Regions from separate parts of the Bacillus cereus group sp. MYBK79-1 genome, predicted to be linked through region 2. Evidence: riboswitches for the same ligand, from Rfam matches in the RefSeq annotation. Region 2 holds a riboswitch; the other holds the start of a gene.

Region 1 (5,095 bases), on a different contig from region 2:
TAGAAACAACTCTAACTTGATTTGTAACAGATTGTGCTGATTTTGAAATTTTTTCAAAGAAAGTACCACTACTTTCAACAAGTTTCATTCCAGATCCTACTTCTTTTGAAGCTTTTTGCATTGAAGCAACAGCTTCTTCCGTTTCAGCTTGTGTTTCCCCTATTAATTTCGCTATATCTTTTGCTGATGCTTCCGTCTGCTCTGCTAATTTACGCACTTCATCAGCAACAGCTTCAAATCCCTTTCCGCTTGCATCAGTACGTGAAGCTTCAATAGAAGCATGTAAAGCTAGCGAATTCGTTTGATTTGAAATACCTGTAATTACATTGACAATATCTCTAATTTCTTTTGATCTTGTTTCCAAAGAATGAATGATAGAAGATAAATCTTGTACTGCATTTTGTATTATATTCATTTGATTAATCGCCTGTTTAATAACACCATTTCCTTTTACTGAATGATGCTTCGTACCTTCAGACTCTTTCGCCATTTGTTCTGCAGCATTCTTTATCTCTTCCATCTTATCTTCCATTTCACATACAATACCTAAATACTGTGGTACTGACGTTTCTTGTGATTGAGCGCCAGCTCTTAATCCAACCATAGAACTTACGATTTCTTGAACTGCCATACTATTCTCTTTCGTACTCACTGACAATTCTTGTGAAGATGAGGAAACCTGTTCTGCTGTCTGCTTCACTTTATCTATAATTCCTTTAAACTTCTCGATGGTATTATTAAAATATGCATTAATAATACCAATATCATCTGGTCTTTCCTCTAATTTAATACTTAAATCACCTTCACCGACTTTACGCAATCCTTCACGTAAATCTCGCAATGGAGCAAGTGCGTTACGTACGATTAAGAATTGAATAACAGTGGCAATTAGAACAGAAATACAAATAAACATTAAACCTTGTATAATGAATCTTTCCTTTGTAATAGGAACAATAGAGGCATCTACATCGGCTGCAACAATTGCCACAATATTTCCGTCTCCATCTTTAATTGGCTCTAATATCGTTACCCATGTTCCTAATGCATCTTCATATACTACTGTCATGTTTGCTTTTTTTGTGTTCATTACTTTATCATATGCTTCCATCCAAAGATCTGGTTGTTTATAATATTCTCCCGGCCTTACTTCAACAACATTTGCTAACCCTGTAGACAAATCAACGATTAGTAACTCACCTTTTTCATTTTCTTTTGCTCCAACAATATAGGTTTGTCCAACACTATTCAATTCTTCCGTTGCTTCATCTAATTTCTCTGTTAACTTCTCTCTCTTTTCTCTTTGTGCCACTGGATCTTTTGTAACATCTCTCACTATTTCTTCGTCTAATTTATGTAATACCGTATCTCCTGTTTCAAAAGAATGCCTTTCAAATATAGACATCATGCTATTTTGAAACATGTTAAAACTTAACGCTCCCATAGTACCAACAAGCGTCAAAATAACTAACACAGTTAACAATACATTCTTTTGAAGAAATGATAGTTTGTGCCAATATTTTTTCATTAACATCACCTTTCTTAATTAACGTACTATAAAGTAACGCTATTAAAATATACACCCTATTAATAAACGATAACAGTTCTCATTTGTTTATAAACAAAAAAAAGACCAATGAAAAGAGCATTGGTCAAGACCAACCCTATCCGTCCGGTAACTGGCTAGCATAACCTTTCGGCCTTAGCTCCTGTAGTTTTGCGTCCTAATGTTTCCATCAGTTTGCCTTTCTCGCTGAACGAGTTGAACGATATGGGAGTTCTATGAGAATTACATTATTCTCTATCAAAGATTACAACATAAAAATTAAAATGTCTACCTATTTAGAGATGCAAATGTAAAGTTTCAATGTATTATTTTTTCGAAATAATTTAACAAAGTTCGTGAATGTTACATTTCTTGTGTTATATAATAAAAAATGTATATAACACAAGGATTATTTTGAGTATTTATTTTAATTTTCATTCAAATTAAATTATTCGAATATATCTTAACTAATGAATTTCGGAGGTAGTTTATCATGTTTTGGCTACAATTTCTTACGTTACTACTCTGTATTTTTATTGGCGCACGCCTAGGCGGAGTTGGTCTAGGAGTAATGGGTGGCGTTGGTATGGCAATACTTGTTTTCGTCTTCCACTTACAACCTACAGCTCCCCCTATTGATGTAATGCTTATGATTTTAGCAGTAATTACAGCTGCCGGTGCACTGCAAGCCGCTGGAGGAATGGACTACCTTGTTCATCTGGCTGAGAAAGCATTACGAAAAAATCCAAAGCGCATTACATTCTTTGCTCCAATTGTTACTTATTTATTTACACTGTGCGCAGGAACTGGTCACGTTGCTTATTCTGTACTTCCTGTTATCGCAGAAGTCTCTCGCGAATCTGGGATTAGACCGGAACGACCAATGTCAATTGCCGTAATCGCTTCCCAACAAGCAATTACAGCTAGCCCTATATCAGCTGCAACAGTTGCCCTTTTAGCAATGCTAGCTGACTATAAAATCACTTTATTAGATATTTTAAAAGTAAGTATTCCTTCTACCTTCATCGCTTGTATGGTAGCTGCATTTGTTGCTAGCAAAATGGGGAAAGAATTAAATGAAGACCCTGAATACTTGAAACGTTTAAAAGAAGGAATGATTCCTAAAATTGAAGAGAAAAAAGAATTTGTTGGTTTAAAAGGCGCTAAACTATCCGTTATCCTTTTCTTAGTAGGAACTTTCCTTGTCGTACTTCTCGGTTCATTTGAAGCACTTCGTCCAGGATGGATGGTCGACGGGAAGTTAGTTCGTCTTTCAATGCCAAACACAATTGAAATGGTTATGTTAACTATCGCAGCTCTTATTATTATTTTCTGCAAACCAAATGTAGAAAGCATCGTGTCTGGTAACGTCTTTAAAGCGGGGGCAACAGCAGTTGTTGCTATTTTCGGTATCGCTTGGATGGGAGATACTTTCTTTAACGGAAACTTAAATATGATTCAAGGATCAATTCAGCACCTAGTAACAAGTGCACCATGGCTATTTGCCATCGCATTATTCATTCTATCTATTTTATTATATAGCCAAGCCGCAACAGTACGTGCTTTAATGCCTCTTGGATTATCACTCGGTATTCCACCCGCACTATTAATCGCGATGTTCCCTGCAGTAAATGGATACTTCTTCATTCCAAACTATGGAACAATCGTTGCTGCCATTAACTTTGATCGCACTGGTACAACTGGCATTGGTAAATATGTTTTAAATCATAGCTTTATGATTCCAGGCCTAATCGCAACATTCACTTCTATCGGCATTGGAATGCTCTTAATATCAATTATGTTTTAAAGAAAAGCACAAACCTATAATTTAAAAGGGTTTGTGCTTTTTTAATCAAACGTTTGTTTAAATAAAGTGAAACTTTAATCAGTGGGGGTTTTCTTCATCCCCCACTGATTATTAGTTGAACCAATCGGACTTTTATGAGCAGTTGATCCCCCACCTAACTTCTTTGCTTTCGCTGAATTTTGAGGTGGGGGTCTTACTGCCCATTAAAGTCGGATAAACGAAACAACTCATTCTGCAACTCTACAAACCTATTTCGTTTCAAATAATCCCCCCTATTTCTAATAATTAATATCAAAAAAGCTATGCAGCATTTTAATACTACATAGCCTTCTTCTACAAACTCTTACTTACTTCCTCTACTAGCTTCTTCGTACTTTCATACACAGATTCCGCTAAACTAATCGCAGAAATAACGGAAACACCGTCCGCACCTGCTTCTATAACTGAAGCTGTATTTTCAATTGTAATGCCACCAATCGCGACGATTGGTATTATAATTCCTTGTTCTCTAAAATGAGCTAAACCTTTCGTTCCTTGCACTGCTTTCGTATCTTTTTTCGTACTCGTTGGAAAAACAGGGCCAACACCTAAATAATCAGCTCCGTTTTCAATTGCCCAGCACGCTTCTTCAATTGTATGTGTAGATACACCAATAATTTTATCCCCCATTTTTTCACGAACAGAAGTAATTCCTTCATCATCTTGTCCAACATGTACGCCATCTGCATCTAACTCGATAGCTAGTTCCACATCATCATTTACAATGAATGGGACACCGTACTCCTTACAAATTGCTTGTAGTTCTTTTGCGAAACAAATACGCTTCTCTCCCGTTAAAGCCCCTTCCCCCTTTTCACGGAATTGAAAAATTGTTATACCACCTTCAAGTGCATCTCTCAACACTTGTAGTGGCTCCTTCGTACAATTGTTACTTCCCATAATAAAATATACTGATAATAACTTAGACATTTCTGCCTTTGAAATACGCGACATTTATTTTCCCTCCTTACTATATAACCTCAATCTTCCCATACTTCTCTATATCATCTGAAGTCGTATTCGCTAACTGATTTAAAAATTCAATTTGGAAACTACCAGGTCCTTTTTCCACTGTCTTAGCAGCTGCCAATTCTGCCGCTACACCATAAAACGTTAATGCCGCTACTGCTGCCTTTACATAATCTTTTTCTACTGCTACAAATGCTCCTATTACAGAAGTTAGTAAACAACCAGTTCCCGTAACTTTCGTTAAAATAGGGTGACCATTTCGAATAAGAATCGTTCGCTCTCCATCTGTAACAACATCTTCTTTTCCAGTAATCACCGCAACTGTATTTAATTCATCAGCTGCCTGCCTTGCAATACTTACGACATTGCCATTTCCAGCACCGGCGTCTACCCCTTTAATTTCCCATCTCTCATTAATAACGTTCGCTATTTCTGCTGCATTTCCGCGAATAATTGCTAAATCAATTTCAGCCGGAATATGTCTCGCAACTTCTGTTCGATACGATGTTGCTCCTGCACCAACTGGATCAAACAGTACTGGTACATTGTTCACATTTGCTGATTTACCCGCGAGTAACATCGCTTCTACTTCTTCAGGACGAAGTGTCCCCATATTTAATACTAACGCTCCAGCAATGCTAGCCATTTCTGCTACTTCTTCTTTCGCATACGCCATTACAGGTGATGCTCCTAACGCTAACAAGCCGTTAGCTGTAAAATTTGTTACAACAACATTT
Region 2 (18,800 bases):
TTTAAAAAATCCTTTTTCAATCCCGACATATAACGGGGCATAGAAGAGAGAATGGGTAACTTCGCCGATGCGAATGTTTTGCGTTTCTTCTTTCGTACCTTCTTTTTTACTGCTGCAAGCAGCAAATGTGAAAACAGCTAGTAACATGATACAAAAAACAGCTATTAATTTTTTCACTATATGACACCTCCTAGAAGTCACTCTACAAGCATGATATGTAGGTAAGTGCCCATATGTGAGTGTAGATAGCAGGAATTTTTTTGGTGATAAAGAAGTACAAATATAAGGGGTGATAAAATGGAGTACGAATATGATGATAGCGTACATTTACATCTTGATTATTTCGGAACAGAATGTGATATGGAATCGATTGCTTATAAAAGGAAGAATGAAGACGTATGGGATGTGTATTTTAATTTTGGGGCATATGGTCTTCAGAAAGATGAGGTCGAGACAGGTAGATTTATGGACGAATATGCTGGTCATTACGTTTTTTCTGTACATGCTCGTGATCTTAGTTGGGAATTTGGAAGTGCTCAGTTTGAAGAGTGGGTTTTGAGGAATCAAATAGTAGAAAAATCGCTGCAAAAATAGGGAGGAATTTTGTGGTCGATTTTCTCATTTTATTGTTCATTTTCGTAGTCGGATTTTTTATTATGCAAGTACTCGTTTACCGATTTGCAAAGAAAAACATCCAAAAATATACAAAGAAAAAATGGATTCATATGTGGCTAGAGATGAATATGAAAAAGGGCCCAAGATTAGACCTTTTTGATTTTGTAGTTATCGTATTTGTATGTATTATATGGAAGGTATGGATGTATTCTCTTCTATAATAAATATGTCCATGTCTGTTAAAATGAAGGAGAACCTGTCATTGTTGGTAGGTTCTTTTCTTATGGTAATATTTTCATGAATCATAGTTTGTTTATTATGCTACTAGAATATAGAAGAGATGAAGAAGTTGTATTTTTTAAGGGGAAATTAAGGATACATGTGTATATTACAAGCACATAGGGAGACTAGCTGCATACAAATATGTTATTTTGTATATGACAATATGTTTGTGGATGCGAGACGAAGGGGTAAAGGAAAGAGGGAATAAATTGCGTTTTAATGTTTTTACACAGCGACGAAGAAGAGATGAATTTCATTTTAGTTTTTCGGCTCAGCAACCGAGAAATAATCTATTAATTTCTATCATTCTTAGTGGAATGTGGGCGATCTGTTTAGAAACGCTATTGTTTGTTATGTTAAGGTCTTTCGAATTTGAGAGAGCTAAAGATTTTTTCAATGGAACAATACAGCTAAGTATACTCATTATTATTTTGTGGGGTGTACTACTGTACATCATTCATTTAAATAAAGGTATTGGTCATAAGCTTAGGCCGGCTATTCGAGTTTATGTCGTATTATTTTTAATTGCTCATACAATGAATTGGATGTATATCATAGTGCAGGAAGATATGAGTCTTATAGCAGTAAATGCATGGGTGTATTTACAATATGGCCAGTATATATTAAGCCTGCTATTTATTTATATGGTATACGTTTTTGCATATAATTTGCTTGGAAGAGTTTTCTTAAGTACAACGATAACTAGCTTAGTTTTAATTATTTTTGTGATGGTGAATCATTTTAAGCTCATTTTTAGAGGAGAACCATTTTATCCGTCTGATTTCACACAGGTTGGTCATATGGATTCCGTTATACCAATGGTTATGGATTATTTCAGTTTTAGGACTATTTCTTTTACAATAATTAGCATTGTTTTGATTGTGTTTGTAGTTATGTATATACGAAAGTATATTCCAGTTATAAAATCACATATTATTATGAGGGTTATTTTCATATGTGGCTCTGCGTTTATGTTGTATGCATATAGTAACTATCCTACTACCTTTATGAATAATATATTTACAAAATCTGGGGTAGACATCCGTGCGTGGAATCAAGCTACAAATTATAAGGTGAATGGTTTTGTTATTGGATTTTTAAGTAACTTAGATACGACAGTTATTAAAGAGCCAGAGAAGTATTCAAAGGAAAATATGCAGCAAATTGCAAAAGATATAGAAAAACAATATGGCGGTAAAGTAAAAGCGCAAAAAAAAGCAGAGAAGCCGAACATTATATTTATTATGAGTGAAGCATTCTGGGATCCGACAAAATTAGCGAATCTTTCATTTAGCGAAGATCCAGTGCCGAATTTACATCATTATACAGAGAATTTCCCAGGGGGACAAACGATAGCTCCTACATTTGGAGGGAATACAGCAAATACAGAATTTGAAGCATTAACGAGTTACTCGATGAGTCTTTTAATGCCGGGTTCTATACCATATCAACAAGCTATCCCAAGTCAGAAAGAAGTTCCATCTATTGCCAGTGAGTTGAAGAAACAAGGGTATTATGCAAGTGCGATTCATGCTTTTAATCGATCGTTTTATAAACGAGAAGATGTATATAAAACATTGGGATTTGATAATTTTAATGCAGAAGACACGATGAAAAATAAAGAAGTAGTGGGAGACAATATTGGTGATTTATCTATGAGTAAAGAAATCATAGATGAATTAAAGAAGAGAAAACAACCTACGTTTATTCATGCAGTGACGATGCAAAATCATTTTCCATATACGCCAAATATGTTTGGAGAAAATAAAGTAGAGATTAGTGGATTAACAGAAGAGGAATCAAAGGCAGAGTTAGAAGCATATACAGAAGGGGTAAGATTGTCTGATGAAGCGTTGCAATATTTAATCGAGCAGCTTGAAGATTTAGACAGGCCTACTTTATTAGTCTTCTTTGGAGACCATTTGCCTATGTTAGGAACTAATAAGTCTATTTATAAAGAAGCAGGATATATAGAAAATGAAGAGACAGTAAGAGAAAGATTACTTATGTCAGAAACGCCATTGTTAATGTACGCAAATTTCGATTTGCCAAATGACAATTTAGGTTTAGTAAGCCCGATTTATTTTTCTAGTCTTGTTTTTGATTATGCAGGATTAAATCAGTCACCATTTTATCAATTTTTATCGGAAATGCATAAAGAAATACCAGTTCTTAGAGATGAGTTAAAGGTTAATAAAGATGGAGAAGAGATAACAGATTTAACAAAGAAACAAAAAGAAATGTTAGAGCAATATAAAATGATCCAATATGATTTACTTGCTGGAAAGCAGTATAGTAAAGATATACTTTTTAAATAGAACAAACAAAAAGAACTTGTATAACAATACAAGTTCTTTTTTATAGTATTTAACGGGGTAACCAGACAAGCTGGGTTTAGGGAGTATTACCTGTACATTTAGTATAAATGATAATGTAATCGTTTTATTAATTGATTTGTGAGAAATATGTGAATTTTATTCTTTTCAAAAACTACGTTCCTATCAAAACGATTTGGCATAAATTTTTATGAATGCAAAAACTTTATAAGTTCTGCATTTAATTCATCCGCTTGATCAATTGGAGAGCCGTGACCGCTATTTGTAAGAGGGTGTAACTGAGAATTTTTAATCCGTTTTTGCGTGAGTTCAGCGCTTTTGTATGGGATAAGTTGATCGTGAACACCGTGGAATATTTTTGTTGGGACGTTAATTTTATTTAAATCTTTCGTTACATCTTCATTTGCGGCAGCTTGCAATATTTTGATGAGAGCGTAGGAAGCAGACTGCATACCGAGATAAGAAAACCATTCTAACGTGGCAGATCCTAAGTTTCTATTAAAAAATGATAAAGATACATCATTTAAAAATTTTGGCATATTGGCATACATTTGATTAATGAGGGTATCTGCTTGTTCTTTTGGGACACCATAGGGAGATTCTTCATTTTTAACGAAAGAGGGGGAAACAGCATCGACTAATACAAGTTTAGAAATACGATGACCATTGTAGCGAGACATGTACCGAATAGAAAGAGCGCCACCTACTGAAAAACCGACTAATGTAGCATTTTCTACTTGAAGTGCTTCTAGGACAATGGCGATATCGTCTGCTAAACGATCGTATGTGTAACCAGTCCATGGTTTATCAGATTGCCCGTTTCCGCGTATATCCATAGCGATGCAGCGGAAGCCATGCTGTGGTAACACATTGAGTTGATATTGGTACATTTGATGATTTAAAGGCCAGCCATGGACGAAGAACACGGTTTTACTACCTGGCCCGGGATTAACGTCTTGCACAAAAATATGCACATCTTTCTCGACAGTAACAAACATACATTATCCCCCTATCCTATTCATATGCTCTATCCCAAAAGCGTTGTTTCGTCATAGCTTTAATGAATTCGTTTGCAAGTTGCGTAGGATTTTGTTCTATTAAGACACCAGGCTTTCCTTTAATATTTAAAGATTGAATAACAGTAGATCCATTTTGGAAGGCACCAATTGGCTTAAAATGATTATATGATTCTACGACAAATGAACTCGCTTTATTAAGAAACTGTTCATCAAGGTTTCCACCAATAAGAAGTAGCCCGTCATAAAGAAGTGAGGATCCTGTTAAAAAAGTATCATTCACGTCCCAACGTACATTTTGCGTTCCTTGCACGATACCTAATCGTTCGGAAACAATCACTGGCTGTAACCCAACTTGTTTCAATTGATTTAGTATATATTGCGCGTTTTGTCCGTCATATCCATTTGCAACAATGACACCTACTCGTAATGTATTAGGACTAAATGTCGTATTTGCCATACTGAGTGCTGGCGATGATTTCGTAACGTTCGATTCTTGCATGTTTGGGATTTTTGCTCCGACCGCTTCAGCGACTAACGTAGCTAATTCAGTACTAATATGCCCAATCATATTTACGACTTGTTGACGGACCGATTTACTTTTTACTTTTCCTAATTCAAAGGAGAAGGCTTGCATAATATGAACCTTTTCAACGTTACTCATACTATTCCAAAATAAACGTGCTTGAGAGAAATGATCTTTGAAACTGGCGGCTGTTTCTCTCGTTTTATGTCCTGATACAGTGGAAGGATATGTAACGAATCCACCCTTTGTACCGGGGACTGTGTAAGGAGTGTTATTTGCTAAGGAATTATTATGGTAAGCGATTTTTCCTTTATCAATTATATATTTAGAGGCACCATCTCTTTGGTTGTTATGAAATGGGCATACCGGACGGTTAATCGGTAATTCTTGATAATTGGTACCGACGCGTGCCAATTGAGTGTCTGTATAAGAAAAGAGCCTACCTTGTAAGAGCGGATCATTGGTAAAATCAATACCACGGATGATACTTCCAGGATGAAGTGCGACTTGTTCCGTTTCAGCGAATACATTCTCGACGTTGCGATTTAATGTCATTTTTCCAATGATTTTAACGGGGAAATCTTCTTCAGGCCAAATTTTCGTCGCATCTAATATATCGAAATCGTATTTAAATTCATCCTCTTCTTCTAAAATTTGAATACCAAGTTCGTACTCAGGATAGTTTCCGGCATTAATATTTTCCCATAAGTCACGACGATGGTAATCTGGATCAGCGCCGCCTAATTTTTGAGCTTCATCCCAAATTAATGAATGAATACCAAGTTTCGGCTTCCAGTGAAATTTTACGAATCGAGACTTTCCATTTTTATTCACTAAGCGGAATGTGTGAACGCCAAACCCTTGCATCATTCGAAAGCTTCTTGGAATGGCACGATCAGACATAATCCACATCATCATCGCAGCAGATTCTTGATTATTGGCGATGAAGTCCCAAAATGTATCATGTGCTGTTTGTCCCTGTGGAATCTCATTGTGCGGCTCTGGTTTAAGGGCGTGAATAAGATCAGGGAATTTAATGCCATCTTGAATGAAGAAAATGGGAATATTGTTTCCGACTAAATCAAAATTTCCTTCTTCTGTATAAAATTTAACGGCGAACCCTCGTACATCTCGATTTGTTTCATTCGCCCCCTTTGATCCAGCAACTTCAGAGAAGCGAACAAAAAGGGGTGTTTTTTTTGAAGGGTCTTGTAAAAAGTGGGCCATTGTTAGCTCTTCTAAAGATTCATATAGCTCGAATATACCATGTGCACCGTATCCACGTGCGTGAACGACTCTTTCAGGAATTCGTTCACGGTCAAAATGAGCAAGCTTTTCTCGCATTAGGAAATCTTCTAGAAGGGTAGGGCCACGATCACCAACGGTTAAAGAGTTTTCATCATTTGAAATTGTAACACCTGTATTTGTCGTCATTTTCTTGCCTTCATTCTCACGGGTGAAGGCTTCCATTTGTTCTGTTTTTTTATTTTTTTTGCCGTCCATATAAAACACCCCCCATAATATACGTATTATTGTTTATAGCTTTTATGCTTATATATCGTCTGAAGATGCTTTGCTTTATTGGGATGATTTCCCTCAAATGTTCGATTTATCTTTGTTTGTCTATGAAAATCATTTATTATAATAAATGGTATTCTTCGAGATATTATTTTGAAGGGGTGTTGAAGTGAAAGGAAGTTTTCTATCATATAAAGAAGAAGAAAGGAATGCAAAAATTTTTTTATGGGTGCTATATGTCATTGTTGTTTCATACCAAATTTTCTACGCAATCGTATTAGAGAACAAATCGCTAACGGATAAGGGACATAGCATACTATGGCAAGTTATTTGCGGAATTGCAATACTCGGTGTGAATGTATATTTAATAAAAAAAGAGAAAGCGAACCTTGTTAAATATACATGTGCATTTGCATACATAGGAATAGAAATCGTTAATATACTTTCGTATATGCTTTATAATGAGGCGGCATTTGATGGAGTAAATATAATAGAAATTATTTTCATCTTCTTTGTACCTATATTTTTAAATGAAAAATATTTTGTGTTTGTACTTTCGACTATTGTAGGGAAATATGTTATTTATTTATTTGTATTAAAGGAAGTAAAAGGATTTATGTTCCTCATTATGTATACACTCGTATTAATAGCGGCATACATTATTTTAAATCGATTTATACAATACCTTTCAGCGGTAAAGGAAAGTATTAAGATTGCTAGTGAATCACAAAAATTAGCAGTAATCGGAAAAATGGCAGCGACTGTAGGACATGAAATTAAAAATCCACTTGCTTCATTAAAGGGGTTTACGCAATTACAACGAGAGAAGCATGGGGAAGATCCTGTTTATAAACAGATGATTTTTGAAATAGAAAATATGAATAATATGATAAGTGAGTTGATGGAAGTTGCTACGTGTAAACCTTCTATTTACGAGAAGCATAATATAGGAGAAATTACATTACAAGCAGTAACGATTGTTCGCGAAAAAATGAATGAATCCAACATTCAGCTTGTTTCTAATATGGAAGAAAAGATGTTAGAAGTTGAATGTGATGAGCGGAAAATAAGAGGAGTCTTGCTATATGTCATAAACAATGCTCTGGAGGCAATGGAGCAAGATGGCACTTTAGATGTAAGATTAGAAAATAAAGGGCAAGATTATGTAATGCTAAGTGTAATTGATAATGGTTACGGTATTAAGAAGGAAAATTTAGCGCGTGTTAAAGAGGCTTTTTATACAACGAAACAAGATAAAATTGGCCTAGGACTTACGGTAGCAGATCGAATTGTCAACGAACACCTTGGTAAGTTACATATTTCAAGTGAAAGAGATAAGGGAACGAGAATAGATATTATTCTTCCAAAAAAGTGTGGAAATAATGAAATACAAGTGGGAGAAAAGCTAGGAGTTACCATATGAATAAAGGTTATATATTTAAAAATGAAGAAATAAAGGCACTGAAAATATATTTAAGTTTATTTTTTATTATATTTTTTGTATACGATCTTGCCTACGAATTTATTGTACCTTTAATAGGAGGAGAGCAAGTAGGAGTAGGAGAATTTGAAGATGGTTTAGGTTTATGGCTCTATTTTCTGATGGTGATCTTATTTTTCATTGGAATATACTTTATGAAATGTAAAAATCCATTTGCAGTGAAATATATTATTCTAATTGGATATAACCTATTAGATTTTATCCATAATTTTATGATTTACTACGGTAGTGATGCTGAGTTTGATGGTGGAAATATAGTAGAAGGATTTTTTATTTTATTTGCCCCACTCTTTGTGAATAAAAGATATTTTTGGTTAGTTCCGAGCATACTTGTTGGGAAATACGCTCTTATAGGAATCATTATTCAATCGTCACTCGTTATAATCCCAATGGCATTATATAGCGTATTTACTATCATATGTTGGATTATGTTTTTGAGATTTCAGTCTTACGTTCGTACGCTTGAGATGATGGATAAAGAAATAGAACAAACAGAAAAGCTAGCAACTGTTGGGAAAATGGCAACGGTTATTGGTTACAAAATTAGAAGACCTCTAGCTAATTTGGATAAATTTGTGAATAAGCAAGCGATTAAATATCCAGAGGATAAAATATATAGTGATATTATGAAACAAGAAGTAGAACGAATTCATACAATCGCTACAGAACTTAGTGGATTTGAGAAATCTAAATCAATAGAATCAGAAGTTCATAGTATAGAAGAAATTATCGCTTATGTTATCCGAGTTATGGGGAAGCCTGCTTTAAAGCAAGGAGTGCACATACAAGGTATTTATAGTAAAGATATACCATCGATTACATGTGATGAAAAACGATTAAAACAAGTATTTTTTAATTTAATTAAAAATGCGATTGAAGCAATGTCAGTTGGCGGAACGATTACGATTAAAGTGACTGTAGAAGATGCAATCATTGTTCGAGTTAAGGATGAAGGATGCGGTATCCCAAAAGACAAAATTCCGAAGCTAAATGAAGCTTTTTACACAACGAAAGAAACGGGAACAGGTTTAGGTTTAGTAGTCACAGAAAAAATTATTAAAGACCACAATGGTAAAATGAGTTTTGAAAGTGAAGTTGGGGTTGGAACGACGGTGAAGGTTATATTGCCGATTCGTTGAATGTAAAAAACATCACTTTTGACTAAGTTATGTTTTTTTATCAGATTAGATTCATAATGATAGGATGGAAATCAATGAAGAAGAAATGAATAAAGATAATAAAGCGACTCCAAACATTTCTGTAACAGAGGACCGAATTGTAAAGGTTGAAAGAGTGAAATCAGTAATTATACCGGTGACTGGTATGTAGTTACTCAAATAAAAAAAGCTGGAGAGTACAAATTTGTACCAACAGTGAAGTTTGAAGGGAAAGAAATCTCCATTTTGAGATTTCTTTTTTATTTTGCTACGTATAAGTAAATGATGAGTAGAAATGGAGGAAACTTCAGTTAGTTAAAAGTTTACTTTGTTTCATATGTGTTTTTATAAATATATAAATTTACCCTTGAAAAGTATTAAATAAGCGTATATACTAAAAAATGTATTTAGAGGTAAAGTTATGAATTTTACGATGAATATTGTTTATATTAATAAAATTCAAAAAGATATTTCCTTTTTGGAATTTTAATAGTATAATGAAAACAAGATAGTAAAATAATAGGATATAATTGGCACACTATTCGAAAGGATAGGTCGCAAAGCTTAAGAGTCTAAGGTAATGAAAGTTACTATGATAGTCTGGTTGCAGTTTGGATTTTCCCCCATCTTGTTATGGAGGAAAATCCAAGAAGCAACCAGATTTTTTATTTTTCAAGAAAATGGTTATACTACAATAGGATATAATTGGCACACTATTCGAAAGAGTAGGTCGCAAAGCTAAGAGTCTAAGGTAATAAATATTACTATGATAGTCTGGTTGCAGTTTAGATTTTCACACATGTTGTAATGTATGAAAATCTAAGAGGCAACCAGGCTTTTTGTTTTCTAAAAAGCAAGCAAGGTGTAGAAAAATAAAATAAATAGGCACACTATTCGAAAGGGTAGGCCGCAAAGCTAAGAGTCTAAGGTAATAAATATTACTATGATAGTCTGGTTGCGATTTGGTTGTTCGCACATATTGTGATGTGTGAAAACCGAAGAAGCAACCAGGCTTTTTGTTTTCTAAAAAGCAAGCCAGGTGTAGAAAAATAAAATAAATGGGCACACTATTCGAAAGGATAGGCCGCAAAGCTAAGAGTCTAAGGTAATAAATATTACTATGATAGTCTGGTTGCAATTTGGATGTTCGCACATATTGTGATGTGTGAAAACCGAAGAAGCAACCAGGCTTTTTGTTTTTTGTGAGGATAGATTTTAAACATATATAGCTGCACGAACTGATGACTGATTATTTTTTATATTTAGATAAACAAGAGAGGAGGAATCTTAATGAAGAAGCGGATAGGGAATTTTGGACGTATACTTCTCGCAGGAGGAATACTTTTCACACAAATTGGTGTGTTAGATTACTCCGCAACAAAGGTTTACGCGGTTACAAATGATGAACAAGGAAGATTTGTTGTTCATATGGATAAACAACAAATAAAAGTTGATGAAAACGTAGTATTAAAGATTATGAATACAAATAAACAAGATACTAACATTGAACTTAAATTATCTGAAGGACAACTCTTCAGTGAAGAAGAAACGAAAAAAATGAACGAAAACAATAAGGCGATTAAAAACATTTCTGTAACAGAGGATCGAATTGTACAGATTGAAAAAAACGAGAACAGTGATTACATGGGTGACGTATATGTCGTTATTCAAGTGAAACAAGCTGGAGAGTATACATTTGAACCAACAGTGAAACTTGAAGATAAGGAAAAGAAGATTGAATCTACTTTACTGCATGTCATTGAGAATAAGCAAAATTCAAAAGCTGTTGTTCCTGAAAGTGATAAGAAATCTTCAGAAGAAACTGAGAAACAAGAAGTAAACAAAACAGAGAAAGTATTAGAAGAAAATAAAAAACAAGAAATAGAATCAAAGAATGCTGAAGTTCCAAAAGAAACGGAGCATGTAGAAACAGAAAAGGCTAACGAAGAACAATTACAAAAAGAAAATGTAAAAGAGGACAATAAGCAAAACGAAAATAGTGGGAAATTATCTGCTATTCAGCCTGAGAAGCTATTAAAAGACCAATCGCTACTAGCTGCTGGCCCGATTACAAGTATTCTTAAGTATCCAGACGTAAAGGTAATCAATAATAGAACTGGTGAGGGACCTTCTATCCCAGGTAAATATGCTTTTAGATTTGTTTGGAGTCCACAAGTAACATATGAGGTAAAAGGTAGTACCAACGATAGATATGGTCAAAGCCAATACAGGTTTAGAAATTCAAGTAGAGAACAATATGTATTAGTTAAAAGGGCTGGTGAATATCAAGGGAAATGGATTGATGTACGTATTAATATTCACTCCATGACAGCTTCATCAGTAGATGTTAAAACACCGACAACTAAATCGGAAGCAAAAAACTTCTTACAATTATATGGAAATGGAAAAAGTGGTCAAACGTATAAAGCGTCCTTTGAATTCTATGAGCATGGAACCAGTAAAAAAGTACCACTAACGGCAATGTGGAATTTTAAAAGGGTCAATAGTTATAAAAATGTAACTTTACGTAATGATGGTAATCATTTAACGAATTTATATGTGTATGATACGAGTTCAATTAGATATCAGGATCGAGGAAACAATAAAATAGAGTTTTCTGGTACTGCTGGTCCAGTAGCTACCCCAGAGGCAGACATGACAATTACATTTGATGATTTAACAGAATTACCGCTTGAAGTGAAATTAAACGCTGGTGGTGTTAACTTATCATATGATCAATTAGCAATCGCACAAATCGAAATTCCAGCTCCAAGTGTCATAGGAGATGTTGTGGAAGATAATTCTCGGCAGTTATCTTATAAGGTATATCAAAACATGCCTGCCCAGTCTAAGAGTATTCATTATGCAAAATCTTTCGTATTAGAAAGTGAAGTAAATAAAGATTTTACTGTCAATAATGTGTCCATTCAAGATGTAGAGAGTGGAGATGATGTAAGTAGCTTCTTTGATATTAGTACGAGAAACAATAAAGTCATTGCAACTGCGAAAGCAAATGCACTAAAAACAGAAGAATTCAATGGGAATATTTATGAGATGACCATTACAGGTTCCCCTGTAGCAGGAGCCAATGTAATGAAGTATTACAAAAACGGTTACCTTGAAATACCAGTATTTGCTCAAAACTATTTAGATGGTGATAAGAATGGACAAGAGAGTAATCGAGATGGTATTGCAAAAATAAGATACAAAGGTATACCAACTGGTAAACCAGTCCCGCAAAAAGTAGTGCAAGGAACAGATTTAACGAAGATGGACATTACAAAATTTGTGACAGACTTATCTGTAGATACAAATTTAGATGTTGATAAACCGATATCAGTAGTTAAATTAACGAACGTTCCAGATACGAAAAAGTTAGGGAATCATACTGTGACAGTTGTAATTGAGACGAAACAAGGTGTACAAGCGGAAATTCAAGTTCCGGTTACTGTCGTGGATGGGACTTTAAAGTTAATTGATGTACCACAGGAAATTTCTTTTGGAGATTTAACAATTCCATCTAAGCCAACGACATACGCACCGAAGTCCATTTCGAACCCTTTAAAAGTAACCGATGAACGCGCTCAAAAACAAAAATGGAGTGTATATGTAAAAGAGATTACACCTCTTACTTCAGAGCAAAACGATAAATTAACAGGTGCATTAGTGTATAAGAAAAATGGGAAAGACACACCGTTAAGTAGTTCTAATATAGAAGCACTCTCTTATACTGCTAAAAATGATGAGGAAGTGGCGTTAAATTGGAAAGAAAATGAAGGTGTTCATTTACAAGTTAAGCCAGGACCGAACGTAAAAGCAAATACAAAATATGCTGGAAAGTTAGAATGGACTTTAACTGACGCTCCTCTCTAAAAAATATATGAAATATATAAATTTTAGAAAGGAGGAAGGTAAATGAAAAAAATAGCTTCTTGTATAGCTATCACATTCATATGCACACCAATCATACTGTTAAGTGCAGCACATGCTTCGAGTTTGAATTCGAAGGCAAGTATTACATTTTCAAATAGTTATACACCAGTTACATCAACTGATCCGACAGAGACAAAAATAAAAAAAGAGACAGTTGATAAAAATGGTACTCGTATTATAAAAGAAAAAGATAAAAATGGAGATAAATATTTACCGAAAACTGGAGGCCAGACACGGGACTTTACACCATATATTGGGTTGTTTTCAATCATATTATCTCTATATGCATTCAAAAGAATTAGGGAAAAGCAAGTGTATTCGAAATAGAAAATAGATAAAAATATAAAAATAGATAAAAAGGGGAAGGTACATATGAAACTAGCAAAATTAGCACTAATCGGAGCGGTAACATTATCAACGGTATCGGTAGGAACATCAGCATTTGCAGAAGAGAAAGCAAATATGAAATCAAAAACAGATGTTACATTTATTGAAGATACAAGCACAACAGATCCGAATAACCCAGAAAATCCAAATGAAAAAATTACACCAGAGAAACCAGAAGAGCATGAAGAAGGAACGGCTGGTCCATTAAGCATTAACTACGTTTCTAACTTACACTTCGGTGAGAATGTGATTTCTGGTAATGACCAAACTTACTTCGCGAAATTAGATACAGTAAAACAAGGCGACAAGCTGATTAAAGTTCCTAACTTCGTATCTGTAACGGATAAACGTGGTACGAATGCTGGTTGGAAGTTAAAAGTAAAACAAGATGATCAATTTAAAAGCGGTACGAATGTATTAACGAATGCGGCATTAACGTTAAGTAATCCAGTTGTAAACTCTGTAACAGATAAAGCATACGCGCCTACACCGTTTGCTGGTTCTGTCACTTTAAATCCTGGTGGAGATGCAGTTGAAATTACAACTGCAGCAAAAGATAAAGGTATGGGAGACTGGACAACTGCATTTGGTAAAGGTGAAAAACAAGGTGAAGAGAGTGTTAGCTTATTCGTACCAGGTACAACTGCGAAAGTGAAAGATGCAAAATACGCAGCGACATTAACTTGGACGTTAGAAGATACACCTAACTAAACTACTTTAAGTTTGAATATTATGAATAAACGAATATTAAAATAAAAAACAAAGGGGCATATAAACTATGAAACTAGCAAAATTAGCATTAATCGGAGCGGTAACATTATCAACGGTATCAGTAGGAACATCAGCATTCGCAGCTGAAAAAGATGGCGGGAAATTAGATTCAAAGGCATTCATTAAGTTCGAAAAAAATACGGATGAGGTTAACGTTGTTAACCCAGAAAACCCAGATGAAGTAGTAGAACCAATCGATCCAAACACAAAAGGTACAAATGGTCCGTTAAGTATCGATTACGTTTCTAACTTCAACTTTGCAATGAAAAAAGCATCAGGTAATAACGAAACATACTATGCAGAATTAGATAAAGTAAAGAAAAAAGCGGATGGCTCAGTAATTGACGTACCAAACTACGTGCAAGTAACAGATAACCGTGGTACAAATGCAGGATGGCACTTAACGGTAAAACAAAATGGTCAATTTAAAACTGCAGACGATAAAGCATTAGATGGTGCAGCGTTAACGTTAAAAAATTCAACTTTAAAATCAGCTGCAGGTAGTGATGCACCAACAGCAGCACAATCTATTACATTAAATCCAAATGGTGATGCATCTGACTTAATTGATGCTAAAGTAGATCAAGGTATGGGTACATGGGTAAATGCATTCGGTAAAGATGCAGTAGAAGCGAAGAAAAGTGTAGAGTTATCTGTGCCAGGTAAAACGAAAAAAGAACAAGCAGAATACACAACTTCACTAACTTGGGAACTAACAGACGCTCCTATGTAAGGTAGCGAAAGTTTATGATAAAATAGGAATATAAGAAGAGATAAGGGAATGTATTTCACCTTATCTCTTTCTTGTCTATAAAATGAGTATGAAGGGGACTACATAAGAGATGACAAAAAAAATATTTACTAGCTTATTATTAATTGCGTTCTTTATGGTAAACAATTTTTCAGTATATGCTGCAGAAATGAAGTTTGCGGTGACGGCAATTATACCAGAAAATCAAATTGATAAAAATCAAACGTATTTTGATTTGAAAATGCAACCAGGACAAAAGCAAACGATTCAAGTACAAATGAAAAACGATACGAATAAAGAAGTTGTTGTAGAAGCATTTGCGAATACAGCAATTACTAATAGCAATGGAATTACAGATTATAGTACAGTAGAACCAAAAATGGATTCTACAATAAAATATCCATTCTCTAAAATTGCTAAAATGCCTAAAGAAACGAAAGTACCGGCAAATAGTACGGTTACAGTTGATGTGAATTTAGAAATGCCAAGCGAGTCGTTTGATGGCGTTATTTTAGGTGGTTTATACTTTAAAGAAAAAGAAGATGAAGCTGCTAAGAATAAACAAGAAGGCGTACAAATTGAAAATAAATATGCATATGCAATCGGTGTTGTTTTACGAGAGACAGATGCTGAAGTAAAACCAGATATGAAATTAAACGAAGTGAAGCCAACACAAATAAATGGACGTAACGTTGTAACAGCGAATTTACAAAACGTAAAACCAGCAATGTTAAAGAATTTAAGTGTTGATGCAAAAGTATATAAAGAAAAAGGGAAAGACGTTTTATTTGAAACGAAAAAAGAAAATTTAAGAATGGCACCAAACTCAAACTTCGATTACGCTATTAGCTGGGAAAACAAAGCGTTTGATCCAGGAATGTACCGAGTAGAAATAAAAGCTACTGATGGTGATCAAAAATGGGAATGGAAGAAGAACTTTACAATTGAAGGAAAGACAGCGGATAAACTAAATGATTCGGCTGTAGAAGCGAAAAAGGATTATACGCTATATTACATTATTGGTGGAGTTCTTTTAGTAGTCTTACTACTCGTTCTTGTATTTTTCTTAGGAAGACGTTCTAACAAAGAGAAAAATAACGAAAAATAATAATATATTGATAGTATGAAAAAATGGATATACTTCCATAAAATGAAAAACAATAAACTCGTCTGTTATTTTTTAAAATTTATTTGTATTTCTATTTGTTGGCCCCAATTATTGGGGTCTTTTTTTATAAACAAAAATAGGGGAGAAGAATTAGATAGGTTCGAGCCCCACCCCTCTTGTGGTAGTGAAGTAACGTCTATATCAAAATTAATGTCTCTTTCACTAAATATTCATAGGCAGAGTGTGACACACCGTGGAGTAATGCTTCTATTTCTTTTAATGTACTTTTTATTTGTTTATACTAAAATACGAAGCAGATAGGAAACAAATAAAGCCTAAAATCCAACCAATAGAAGGAGAATAGGGAAGTATATGTTGTAATACTATTCCGCTAGAAATAAAAAAGCTACCGAGTAGACCTAAGAAGATGGGGTATCGCAGTGATTTAAACATGAGTGATATGACCTCCTTTATAACATACATTGTATATTAGTCTTAATTTTCTGTATATAATTTTAGAGAAAAATGGTGGTACAATATAGGAAGGATACGAGAAGAGAGGATGAAGATTAACGTATGTACGTTACTGTAACAGAAGCAGCATATAAAAAGATTATGGATACGATTCCGAATGAAGCAAAATATATAAAGTTATTTTACGATAATGAAGGTTGCGGTTGTGTAATGAGCGGAATTATCGATTTAGTAGCTGTAGCAGAAAAAGATGAGCGCGATGTAGATATCGAATCTAGCACAATGAACTTTATCGCAGATCGCACAAAGCTTGTATTTATGGATGATAAGTTAACAGTTGATTGGCATGAAAGTGGAGGAACTTTTCAGCTGAAGAGCCCGAGCCAATTTTATAATCCGAATATGAAGTTACACGTTCGAGTGTAAGTAAGGAAAGGTGGTTCCAAAATGTATTTTGGAACCACCTTTTTTATTGTATAAGTCGATATATTAGGGGAATCGCTGATATAATGCGAGTTGCGCCGATATATTAGGGGAATCGCTGATATAATTTCATGTACCAAAAAAAGAGAACCTCTCCAGACGATACAAAGATTTTTTCACATAATGAAATGTACATATGATTGAATTTTCTGTATAATCTTATTGCGGAGGGGATACGCATGAGAAAATGGGGGATGGAGTTATTAATTTTAAGTGTCGTTATTATTTGGGGGATTAATTTTACGATTGCGAAATATGGACTTTTAGAATTTACAGCCATTGAGTTTACTGCGCTTCGAATGATATCGGCGGCACCGCTTATGTTACTCCTTACATTTTTTATTGAAAAGTCGGTTCATATGGAGCGAAAGGATATACCTAGATTAATCATCGTTAGCGTTGTAGGTATTGTACTGTATCAAACATTATTTATGGAAACTGTCAAATATACATCCGCTACAAATGCCTCTTTACTCATTTCTATTTCACCTATTTTTACAACTGTATTTGCGATCTTCTTAAAACAAGAAAAGTTTTCTTCTCGAAAGCTCATCGGCTCTATCATTGCCTTTGGCGGTGCAGCGTTAGTTTTAGTAGCAGGACATTCACTTGCTAGTTCTATTTACGGAAATGGAATTGGGCTCATTACATCGATATGCTGGGGGCTTTATCCTGTTTTAGCGGGACCATTAATTAAAAAGTATTCAGCACTACGTGTTACCGCATGGTCAGCATTAGTTGGCGCGATTCCGCTTCTATTGTTAAGTGGACCACATGTATTTATAATGCCATTTCAGATTACACACGGAATGACACTATTCGCTTTACTATATTCTATTTTCTTTGTAACAGTATTTGGTTTAGTGATGTGGTATGTTGGTATTCAAAAAATTGGAGCGTCACATACGATGGTATACATGTATATAACACCGCTTGTAGCTGTTTTATTTGCAGCTATTTGGGCAAATGAATATGTATCTTTTCAACAAATAATCGGTGGAATTATTATTTTCTTCGGTCTATGGTTTGTGAAATCAGAGAAAATAAAAGTGCATTCTATTACGGAGGAACCTATATCAAAATAGGAAAACAGATCACCTATGGTCTGCTTTCCTATTTTTTTATTTTTGGTAAGAAGACGAGAAATAAGATAGCAGTAATAAGTGGAATTAAGTTTAAAAATGGAATACGGAAAAGTGTGATAAGAATAATACCTGGAAGAAGAACACCGAGGACAGCGTAGAAAATACTATGATTTTTCGTGTACCAATACAATGAAAGTCCAATAAGTGCAGGGATAATGAGGTGAATGAGAGCCATTAAAAAATAAATCATTAGACGCCCCCTTTATTTGTGTACTTATTACATCATATCCGTATGTTCATAGATTGATATCATTTTTTTTATAAATGGACGAAAAATGTTTGGAAAAACGTCACAAATTATGAGGATATGATGTTTGAAATCTTGTATAATATTATTTCCTAAAAATATTTAAACAACATAAACGTACTGTTTATGTTGTTTTTAATTTGAGTGAAATGGATGTAAGTAGTATAAACTGGAAAGAAATTTTTTTGTTGGATAGATAAAAATTACTGAAGAGGAGAACAGCATGATTAGTATGTCATTAAGGTCGTTTAAGATTCAATCGTATTATATACTAGGTATTCTTTTGCTAGGCTGGATGGTAACACCGTTTTCAGCACATTTTCTAGGTGCAGGAATTGGACTTATTGTAAGTATGTATTGTGTTTGGCTTTTAGGGAGACGAATTGAGAAGCTTGGAGATAGTATCGTAAAGAAAACGAAAGCACCGACGCTCGGTATGTTTAACCGTTTTGCTGCTGCTATTTTGGGTGCTATTATTATGTACGAAATTGAGCACCATATGGTTATGTGGGCATTTGCAGTAGGGATTCTGGGTGGCTATTTCTTAATC

What was found. A riboswitch is a leader RNA that binds a small molecule or an ion and turns the genes downstream of it on or off. The one in region 2 is predicted to bind cyclic di-GMP.
Region 1: linked by a shared signal. The riboswitch ahead of ACTFOB_RS18590 (methyl-accepting chemotaxis protein) and the one ahead of ACTFOB_RS25730 (WxL domain-containing protein) in region 2 are both predicted to bind cyclic di-GMP.

The regions. Positions count from the first base shown of each region.
Region 1 covers NZ_JBQAEO010000012.1:37,438-42,532, reverse strand. Annotated here, with positions in the region: gene ACTFOB_RS18590 (methyl-accepting chemotaxis protein) at 1-1,525, opposite strand, end outside; cyclic di-GMP riboswitch class I at 1,669-1,753, opposite strand; gene ACTFOB_RS18585 (anaerobic C4-dicarboxylate transporter family protein) at 2,037-3,350, shown strand; gene thiE (thiamine phosphate synthase) at 3,684-4,343, opposite strand; gene thiM (hydroxyethylthiazole kinase) at 4,360-5,095, opposite strand, start outside.
Region 2 covers NZ_JBQAEO010000029.1:280-19,079, reverse strand. Annotated here, with positions in the region: gene ACTFOB_RS25775 (ABC transporter substrate-binding protein) at 1-177, opposite strand, end outside; gene ACTFOB_RS25770 (DUF3986 family protein) at 298-594, shown strand; gene ACTFOB_RS25765 (hypothetical protein) at 606-836, shown strand; gene ACTFOB_RS25760 (LTA synthase family protein) at 1,071-3,215, shown strand; gene ACTFOB_RS25755 (alpha/beta fold hydrolase) at 3,422-4,231, opposite strand; gene ACTFOB_RS25750 (catalase) at 4,248-6,278, opposite strand; gene ACTFOB_RS25745 (ATP-binding protein) at 6,463-7,716, shown strand; gene ACTFOB_RS25740 (ATP-binding protein) at 7,713-8,933, shown strand; partial or broken gene ACTFOB_RS25735 (hypothetical protein) at 9,007-9,197, shown strand; cyclic di-GMP riboswitch class I at 9,474-9,563, shown strand; cyclic di-GMP riboswitch class I at 9,649-9,737, shown strand; cyclic di-GMP riboswitch class I at 9,826-9,914, shown strand; cyclic di-GMP riboswitch class I at 10,003-10,091, shown strand; gene ACTFOB_RS25730 (WxL domain-containing protein) at 10,242-12,824, shown strand; gene ACTFOB_RS25725 (LPXTG cell wall anchor domain-containing protein) at 12,867-13,211, shown strand; gene ACTFOB_RS25720 (WxL domain-containing protein) at 13,257-13,982, shown strand; gene ACTFOB_RS25715 (WxL domain-containing protein) at 14,050-14,775, shown strand; gene ACTFOB_RS25710 (DUF916 and DUF3324 domain-containing protein) at 14,885-15,901, shown strand; partial or broken gene ACTFOB_RS25705 (Nif3-like dinuclear metal center hexameric protein) at 16,069-16,202, opposite strand; gene ACTFOB_RS25700 (hypothetical protein) at 16,190-16,384, opposite strand; gene ACTFOB_RS25695 (iron-sulfur cluster biosynthesis family protein) at 16,478-16,801, shown strand; gene ACTFOB_RS25690 (DMT family transporter) at 17,038-17,943, shown strand; gene ACTFOB_RS25685 (hypothetical protein) at 17,972-18,193, opposite strand; gene ACTFOB_RS25680 (ATP synthase subunit I) at 18,474-18,800, shown strand, end outside.